Oceanicoccus sp. KOV_DT_Chl: one gene and its partner. The protein of the gene in region 1 interacts with the protein of each later gene in a pairwise test. Links are inferred from orthologs where the notes say so. Each region holds a gene or a part of one and is shown on either strand. Other genes may lie near its edges.

Evidence for each region. Proteins that work in one complex are often made in the same cells at the same time.
Region 2: the proteins of UNITIG_RS01710 (region 1) and tusA interact in binary tests that used the Escherichia coli proteins (3 or more experiments, as listed by UniProt). The link is inferred for Oceanicoccus sp. KOV_DT_Chl from one-to-one orthologs.

The regions. Positions count from the first base shown.
Region 1 is NZ_FQLF01000001.1:376,123-380,624, forward strand. The notes cover bases 959-3,762. They hold UNITIG_RS01710 (aminotransferase class V-fold PLP-dependent enzyme), read left to right. Parts: upstream 959-1,737; coding sequence 1,738-2,787; downstream 2,788-3,762. Other genes in these bases: iscR (Fe-S cluster assembly transcriptional regulator IscR), read left to right, coding at 1,118-1,591; UNITIG_RS25385 (hypothetical protein), read left to right, coding at 1,641-1,790; sufB (Fe-S cluster assembly protein SufB), read left to right, coding at 2,825-3,762. In the rest of the region: rimK (30S ribosomal protein S6--L-glutamate ligase), read right to left, coding at 1-192; more of sufB, read left to right, coding at 3,763-4,261; Fe-S cluster assembly ATPase SufC, read left to right, coding at 4,309-4,502. UniProt on the Escherichia coli protein: Master enzyme that delivers sulfur to a number of partners involved in Fe-S cluster assembly, tRNA modification or cofactor biosynthesis. Catalyzes the removal of elemental sulfur from cysteine to produce alanine.
Region 2 is NZ_FQLF01000004.1:98,441-102,118, reverse strand. The notes cover bases 849-3,678. They hold tusA (sulfurtransferase TusA), read right to left. Parts: upstream 2,467-3,678; coding sequence 2,230-2,466; downstream 849-2,229. Other genes in these bases: fghA (S-formylglutathione hydrolase), read right to left, coding at 3,348-3,678; UNITIG_RS15940 (YheU family protein), read right to left, coding at 3,105-3,341; UNITIG_RS15945 (hypothetical protein), read left to right, coding at 2,649-3,044; UNITIG_RS15955 (hypothetical protein), read left to right, coding at 1,508-2,209; UNITIG_RS15960 (TetR/AcrR family transcriptional regulator), read left to right, coding at 849-1,321. Also shown: UNITIG_RS15965 (efflux RND transporter periplasmic adaptor subunit), read right to left, coding at 1-545; more of UNITIG_RS15960, read left to right, coding at 749-848. UniProt on the Escherichia coli protein: Sulfur carrier protein involved in sulfur trafficking in the cell. Part of a sulfur-relay system required for 2-thiolation during synthesis of 2-thiouridine of the modified wobble base 5-methylaminomethyl-2-thiouridine (mnm(5)s(2)U) in tRNA.

The sequences.
Region 1 (4,502 bases):
GTCGAGGTCGTCGAGCAATGCGCCACCCCGGTAGTGAGCTTCGGGCTGATCGGCATCTAATTTCATATAACACTGCTTGATATCAATAAACAACATTTCATGGCCGCGTTCTTCCCCGGCTTCGAGTAGACGTTGATTGCTATAAAGCTCTTCATTGCTGGCCAGCAAACCAATTTTTAGACCGGTTTTTATGGTTTCTGTCTGGCCATAATATTGTTCGATTTGCTGTTTGTTGATGTCGCCCAGAATACAGCGCCGAGCGGGATCGATAATTAACCGTTTTTTCATCGCTTCCCGCCCCAGCAGCATTCTAAAGCCCATCGAGTCACGGTTGGCGAGTGTCAGCTCAACTTCCCAGACGTTATCACCTAGCTTGAGTTGTGAGGAAATGACAAAGCGGGTTTCCGGCACGCCACTGGAGCTTTTAACGGTTCGTTTGTCCAGTATGGGGCGCTCACAACGGATGACGGCTTTGCGGTTGTTTTGTACCGGATGAACTTCAAAACTGACCCAGGGCACTCCATCTCTACGAAATTGATGAATGTTAAAGGCGTGGATGGATGAGGTTTTGGCGCCGGAGTCAATGCGGGCTTTGATAGCGGGTACACCCAATTCCGGGAATGAGCACCACTCGGTGCTTCCAACAATCGTTTTTGCTTTTTTACTATCCATTCTTTGCCTGTTATTAAATTAATTAAGAGCGCTTTTCTAATGGAGAAGAATTCACCGAGCATTACCTGGTTGGATGGTAGAGCGGTGTCCGCAACGCCCCAAAACCCGCAACCTCCGAGATAATCTGGACGCCAACTCTACTAAAATCCCATGCTATTAAACAGCAGCAATCCTGTTTATCTTAATTGGCTGATTAATACTGTGGTAAATATTGATGTTTATCGTCTTGGGGCGTTGGCTGGGCTGGTGAATAGGATTGCTAGGCCTTTACAAATCTGTATAATGCCGCGCACTTCGCAAGGTTATTAATAGCAGTATTCTTCCACTTGCGGTCTAGCTTTCCATTCTTAAGGTAAATCCTACTAAAACAGTAGGTTATATACTTGACTAAATTAGTAGGTTATTGCATAGTGGCGGCCACTCTCATTGTGCCGGAATTTCTATTATGCGTTTAACAACAAAAGGCCGATACGCAGTTACTGCGATGCTCGATTTGGCGATTCATACGGATTCAGGCCCCATCAGTTTGGCGGATATATCCCAGCGGCAGGGCATCTCCCTGTCATATTTAGAGCAGTTGTTCGCTAAGTTGCGGCGTGGTGAGTTGGTAAACAGTGTGCGTGGTCCCGGCGGCGGTTATTTATTGAGCCGCAGTGGCGCAGAAATTTTTGTCGCCCAGATTGTTGATGCCGTTAATGAGACAGTCGATGCCACGGGTTGTGGTGGTGACGGTGATTGCCAGCAAGGTGAAAAATGTCTAACGCATCATTTGTGGTGTGACCTTAGCGATCAAATACATTCCTTTTTGAGCAGTATCAGCCTGGCTAGTTTGGTGGATCGCCATGAGGTGCAAGAAGTATCTGCACGTCAGGATCGTGATAAAGCCGAGTCTGCTATCCCAGTAGCGACTGTTCTTTAATCGTTTATAGCGTTCCAGTATTGAGAGTAAAGATAGTAAAGAGATAGCCATGCAGCAGCCCATATATTTAGATTATGCCGCGACTACGCCTGTCGATCCTCAGGTGGCGGCAGCTATGAGTCGTTGCTTAACGATGGATGGCTTTTTTGCCAACCCCGCGCTCGCATATCTATGGCTGGCAGGCAGAAGAGCAAGTTGAAGCGGCGCGGCGAAATGTCGCTGAGCTAATAGCGTGTGATCCGCGCGAAGTCGTTTGGACGAGCGGGGCGACTGAGTCAAACAACCTGGCGCTGAAAGGGGTAATGGAAGCCGTTGATTTTAATGGTCACGTGATTACCTCAGTAACCGAACATAAAGCAGTGATCGATCCGGTTAATTGGTTGCAGCAGCGCGGCGTAGAGGTGACCTGGTTGCATCCTGACAGTAATGGCGTGATTCGTGTTGAGCAGGTGCGTGAAGCTCTTAGGGAAGATACGCGGCTGGTTAGTTTGATGCATGTGAATAATGAGACAGGGGTGATTAATCCAGTTGCCGAAGTGGGTGAACTGTGTCGCCAACAGCAAGTCTTATTTCATATAGATGCAGCGCAATCGGCAGGCAAGTTGCTACTGGATGCGCAGGCTTTACAGGCAGATTTGATTAGCTTATCGGCACACAAGTTTTATGGCCCGAAAGGGGTGGGAGCACTGTATGTACGGCGTGAAGTGCAACCGCAGCTTAAGCCTCTTATTCACGGTGGTGGTCATGAGCGCGGTATGCGTTCAGGTACCTTGGCGACCCATCAATTAGTAGGGATTGGCGAGGCGGCAAAAATCGCTGCTACTGTGGTTGCTGATGAGGCGATTCACATTGCCAGTTTGCGCGATCAAATGTGGCAGGGTATTGCCGATTTACCCGGCGTGCGGCGTAACGGTGACACCGCTCAGATAGCCCCCGGACATCTAAATGTCTGCTTTAGCGGCGTTGATGGTGAAACATTATTGCTATCGCTGCGGCAATTGGCGGTGTCCAGCGGCTCGGCTTGTACCTCGGCCAGTATGGAGCCGTCTTACGTTTTAAAAGCGATGGGCTTAAGTGATGAAGATGCCCATAGCTCGATACGTTTTTCATTGGGGCGTTTTACTAACGCTACGGATGTGGCGCAGGCCATTGACCATATCCGCACCATTTACACACAGCTACAGCAAACGGCCTAAGTTGTTTACGTAGCAATTTATAGAAAGAGTTAACACCATGACAGAGCAAATTAATCAGGCGTTAAAACGTGAATACGAAGCGGGGTTTATTTCGGCTATAGAGTCGGAAACCTTTGCTCCCGGTTTAACCGAAGATGTGATCCGGCGTATTTCGGCGATGAAAAATGAACCGGAATGGATGTTGGAGTGGCGCTTAAAAGGCTTTGCGATCTGGCAGGAAATGGAAACGCCAGAGTGGGCGCATGTGCATTATCCGGAAATTGATTTTCAAGCGATATCTTATTATTCTGCCCCCAAAAGCATGGCGGATAAACCCAAGTCTTTAGAAGAAGTCGACCCTGAATTATTGGCCACGTATGAAAAGTTAGGCATTCCACTCCTTGAGCAGCAGATGCTGGCAGGGGTGGCGGTTGATGCGGTGTTTGATTCGGTATCGGTGGTGACCACTTTCCGGGAAAAACTGGCGGAATCCGGTGTGATTTTTTGTCCCATCTCTGAAGCCTTGCAGGAATACCCCGAGCTGGTAAAAAAATATCTCGGTTCTGTGGTACCGCAACGTGATAATTATTATGCCGCGTTAAACTGTGCAGTCTTTACTGATGGTTCTTTTGTCTATATTCCTAAAGGCGTGCGTTGCCCAATGGAGTTGTCGACTTACTTCCGCATTAATGAACAAAACACCGGACAATTTGAGCGCACTTTAATTATTGCTGATGAAGGTAGTCACGTTAGTTATCTGGAGGGGTGTACTGCTCCGCAGCGCGATGAAAATCAATTGCACGCGGCAGTAGTGGAACTGATTGCTCTGGATGATGCTGAAATAAAATATTCCACCGTGCAAAACTGGTATCCCGGTGACGAGAACGGCAAGGGTGGTATTTATAATTTTGTGACCAAGCGCGCCGTCTGCCATACCAATGCCAAGGTCTCCTGGACACAAGTCGAAACTGGTTCCGCAGTAACCTGGAAATACCCTAGCTGTGTATTGCGCGGCGATAACAGCGTCGGTGAATTTTATTCCGTCGCGCTGACTCGTGGCATGCAGCAAGCCGACACGGGTACCAAAATGATTCATATGGGTAAGAACACCCGTTCAACGATTATTTCCAAAGGTATTTCAGCGGGTAAGAGTAATAACAGCTATCGCGGTTTGGTCCGCATGGGACCGCGTGCCGATGGCGCGCGTAATTTTACCCAGTGTGATTCGCTGTTAATTGGTGACCAGTGTGGCGCCCATACATTTCCTTATGTCGAATCCAGAAACCCTACCGCCATTGTTGAACATGAAGCCACCACGTCAAAAGTGTCAGATGATCAGATGTTTCTTTGTCAGCAGCGTGGCTTAAATGCAGAAAAAGCCGTGTCGATGATCGTCAATGGTTTTTGTAAGGAAGTCTTTAAAGAATTGCCGATGGAGTTTGCCGTAGAAGCGGGCAAGCTGTTAGAAATTAGTCTGGAAGGATCAGTCGGTTAACTTATAGTCACCGAAATTATCCGACCAAAATCAAGGTATTAAACAATATGTTGTCGATTAAAAATTTACAAGCCAGTGTCGAAGACAAGCAAATTTTGAAAGGTCTTACGCTGGACATCAAGCCCGGTGAAGTGCACGCGATCATGGGGCCAAATGGCGCCGGAAAAAGTACCTTGGGCTATGTGATTTCCGGTCGTGAGGGTTACGAAGTCGATGGCGGTGGTGTCACTTTGAATGGTGT
Region 2 (3,678 bases), on another replicon or contig:
TGCGCCCGTTTTAGTCGAATATGACTCTCATTAAAATTTGCCGTAGCCACTTTCGCGGTACGCCGCGCCTGGTCAAGTTGCGATTCACTGGCTAATTTTTTGCTATAAAGTTTTTCCAGACGCTGAAGCTCAGCACTAGCCAACTCAAACTCTACTTCCGCTTTAGCTCTAGCCGCCTCACTTAAGGAAACGGCATCCTGATAATCTTCATCATCCAGAGACAGTAACAACTCGCCGTGATGAATATATCCTCCGACCACCAGATTCGGGCTCATGTTTTTTACCCGACCGTCAACTTCTGACATTAACTGGACTTCGGAACGTGGACTAACAACACCCTGTGCCTCAACGTGTAACAACATGGATTCCGGGGTGACCGTTGTAATAACCACAGTAGGTAATACACGTACCACTGGCTGGGTATCTATCACCGGCTTGGTGGCGATAATGACTCCAGCAATAATAAAAGCGACGACTATTATTCCAGCAGGGCGCACCAAATTGCTGTGTTTCACCCGGCTTATTAACTGCTTTAACATTGACATAAGGTTCGATTCTTTAATGACTAAGGTTCAATACTAGATAGACGCACTGATTGAACCACAGCAACCGAAATAACGAAACAACAGTGTTCTATTTTATGCTATGGTAATCTCCTTTACAGGCCTACTTGGCAAGCCAAATTGGCCAAACAAAACACTTCACATTCATTTTGTTCGATTACTGATTTAGTAAAGAGAATACAAGTATGAAAACGCCTCCTACCACCTCAAGCCTGCAGCCGAGGGTCACTCGCAGTAAACAAAAAGTACTTGGCATCTGTGGCACCTTATTTGTTGACCAAGGATTTGAAAACGTTAGTGTCGAAAACATTTTGCAAGAATCAGGTATAGCGCGAAGTACTTTTTATCGACTATTTGAAAATAAAGAAGCGGTACTGGAACAACTCACCTGCCCTGCTTTTTTTGCAGGTGAAAGCCAGTTGCGAAAACTGCGACAAATCGATGGCCGGGAACTCATGCGGGAGCTATTGAACATCTATGTCAATATGTGGGAAAGCCATGCTGACGGGATGATATTGGCGATTAGAATTGGCAAGCAATATCAACATATCATTCAGCACTCTCACGATAAATTTGTACAGGCCATGCAGCCTATCGTGAATAAAATTCAACGCCAGGGGGTACTAAGAAATGGCGATGCCAAGCTAAGTACAATTATCATTGCACGCACCAGTATCACTCTATTACAGATATATCGTCATCAACCACAGAAAAGAGCCTTATTTATCAATGCGATGGAAGGATTATTGCTTATATAAATGAGCGATAAAAGAACTAGCAGATTGATGTAAAATAGCTATAATCGAACAAACAGTCATAAAAAGAATCATCATCGATAAAGAAGCAAAAAAGCTTCCGGCTGTAACTGCATATAATCGACACTAGAACTTCTGGTCGCTAGAAAGCACTGGGGGTATTATCCAAGCGGTTAAATGGAGGTTCGAATGAGCACTTCAATGCATAGCGACTCATCTTCCAGCAGCAACGTCGTTGATCTGTTTTCTGGTAAAACCTACTCCACCCTAAAACATGAGCGCTTTATTCGGTTATCCCCTGAATATGATGGCTTATGCATGCTCTACTCCACCAGCCAAACCAGTGCTGATAAATTCTACACAATGAAAATTTTATGCTGGGGCATCCGTGAAAACGGCGAAGTGGTCGGCCTGGTCCCCTGGCTAAACAAGGTAGTCCCTTGTGATGAGCTAAACGATACTGACCTGGGGCTATACGAAGGTTATTACGATCTCGCCACCGAGCAAGTATTTTATACACCACCAGCACACAAAATAATGGAGCTGGAAACTGCCAGCAACCATTCGGATAAACTGCCCAACAGCGATCGAATTTTACAAGAAATTCCGGATGGCATTGGCACCCATGCGATGCTTACCGCTGACGATGAACACAGCCTGATACTGACAGAAGTGGTGAGCTGGCGATTAATGGGAGATGGCAAGATACTGGCCATGTTAATTGATGAAGCCGGTGTAGATGTTACCCCGGTTTTACCGGGAGATAATTGTCTTTACCCAGCCAAAGAGAATCCAAACTTTCGCTACTTTTTTCAATATCGAATTGCCAATCAGCTGAAATCAGAAGACCCGGAAGCTATGGCCGCGATAGCATTGCTATTTGACGAGTAAAAACTCGCAGCTAAAGATAGCTATCCCTGTTTCTGGATATAAAAGTAAAATTTGTTATCACGCTCTTCATGGCGCAACAATTCATGACCCAGAAAGCTGCAAAATTTGGGGATATCACGTTGCGTCGAAGGATCAGTGGCAATGACTTCCAGTACGGTGCCTACATCAATATCGCGAATAGCATTATGCAACATCATCACCGGTTCCGGGCACATCAAACCACTGGTATCCAGCGTTTTCTCAGTAGAAAAAATCATATATTATTCTAACATTACCATCTCTTCGTATTGTCCGTTATCATGCAGAATTATCAAGCGATACCTGCTATCGTTTTGGCTAATTAATCTGGATGTTCAGGCCATAGCGAAAAAACGAAACGCAATCATCCTGACAAAAATAGCATCACGACATAACTACCACGACCAATGAGGCTTCTATTTTGGACAAGGCTACGTTATTTCATCACTCCCAGCCTATCGACCCGATAGCAATAGCGGCAAACTATTTCAGCCTCGACTGCCTGGAACTATCATTCCAATTACTGAGAGATAACCATCCGGCCACAGCTTTGCGTATTCAAAACCTCATCGCCGAGCAACGACTGCAACACATAAACAATGCACAGGATAAATTAATTGCCCTGGACTTAGATGTCTATGAAGTAAGTGATATCGTGTCGATCATTGCCCAACAAGCAGAAATCATTGCAACTCAAGAAAATAAAACGAAAACTGAAATGATTATTGTTCATCAAACACTGCTGGACTGGCTACTCTACGCACAGAGCTTTTTAGCTGATATAGACTTACTATCAATACATGAACCGAAACTGTAATAGCTACGATCAAGCATAATTATAGAACTTTGACATTCGGATATTAATCCACATCGGCTTTTATCTATTTTCACGCAATAACACACTGCAGCTTTCACTCACCGGGTCAAATGCAATAAATGCCCTGCCTGAACTCAGTTGTTTTTCTACCTGCGCGACTTTTTGCTCAAGCGAGTATTCGTGCACACCGTAATCTGTGCCTTCACGGGTAATAAACTCTTCAATTAATGCCTGCAATACTTCAACTGATAATTGCTGGTACGGGATGTCTATATATTCTTCATTAGATTCTGACATAAGTCCTTATAGACTCAATGCTTCTGCATGATGCTTGATATGATCACCAATAAAACTACTTATAAAATAATAACTATGGTCGTATCCCGTTTTCATCCGCAAGGTTAATGGGTGATTATGTTCAGCGCAGACCAGCTGTAATACCTCAGGCTTAAGCTGCTGCTCTAAAAACTCATCATCACCACCCTGATCAACCAGCAACGGTATTTTTTGAGTGGCTTTGGAAATTAATTCACAACTATCATATTGCCGCCACAACTCTCGATCCGAACCCAAGTATTGACTAAAGGCCTTTTCACCCCACGCGCATTGCATCGGCGCACAAATAGGAGAAAAA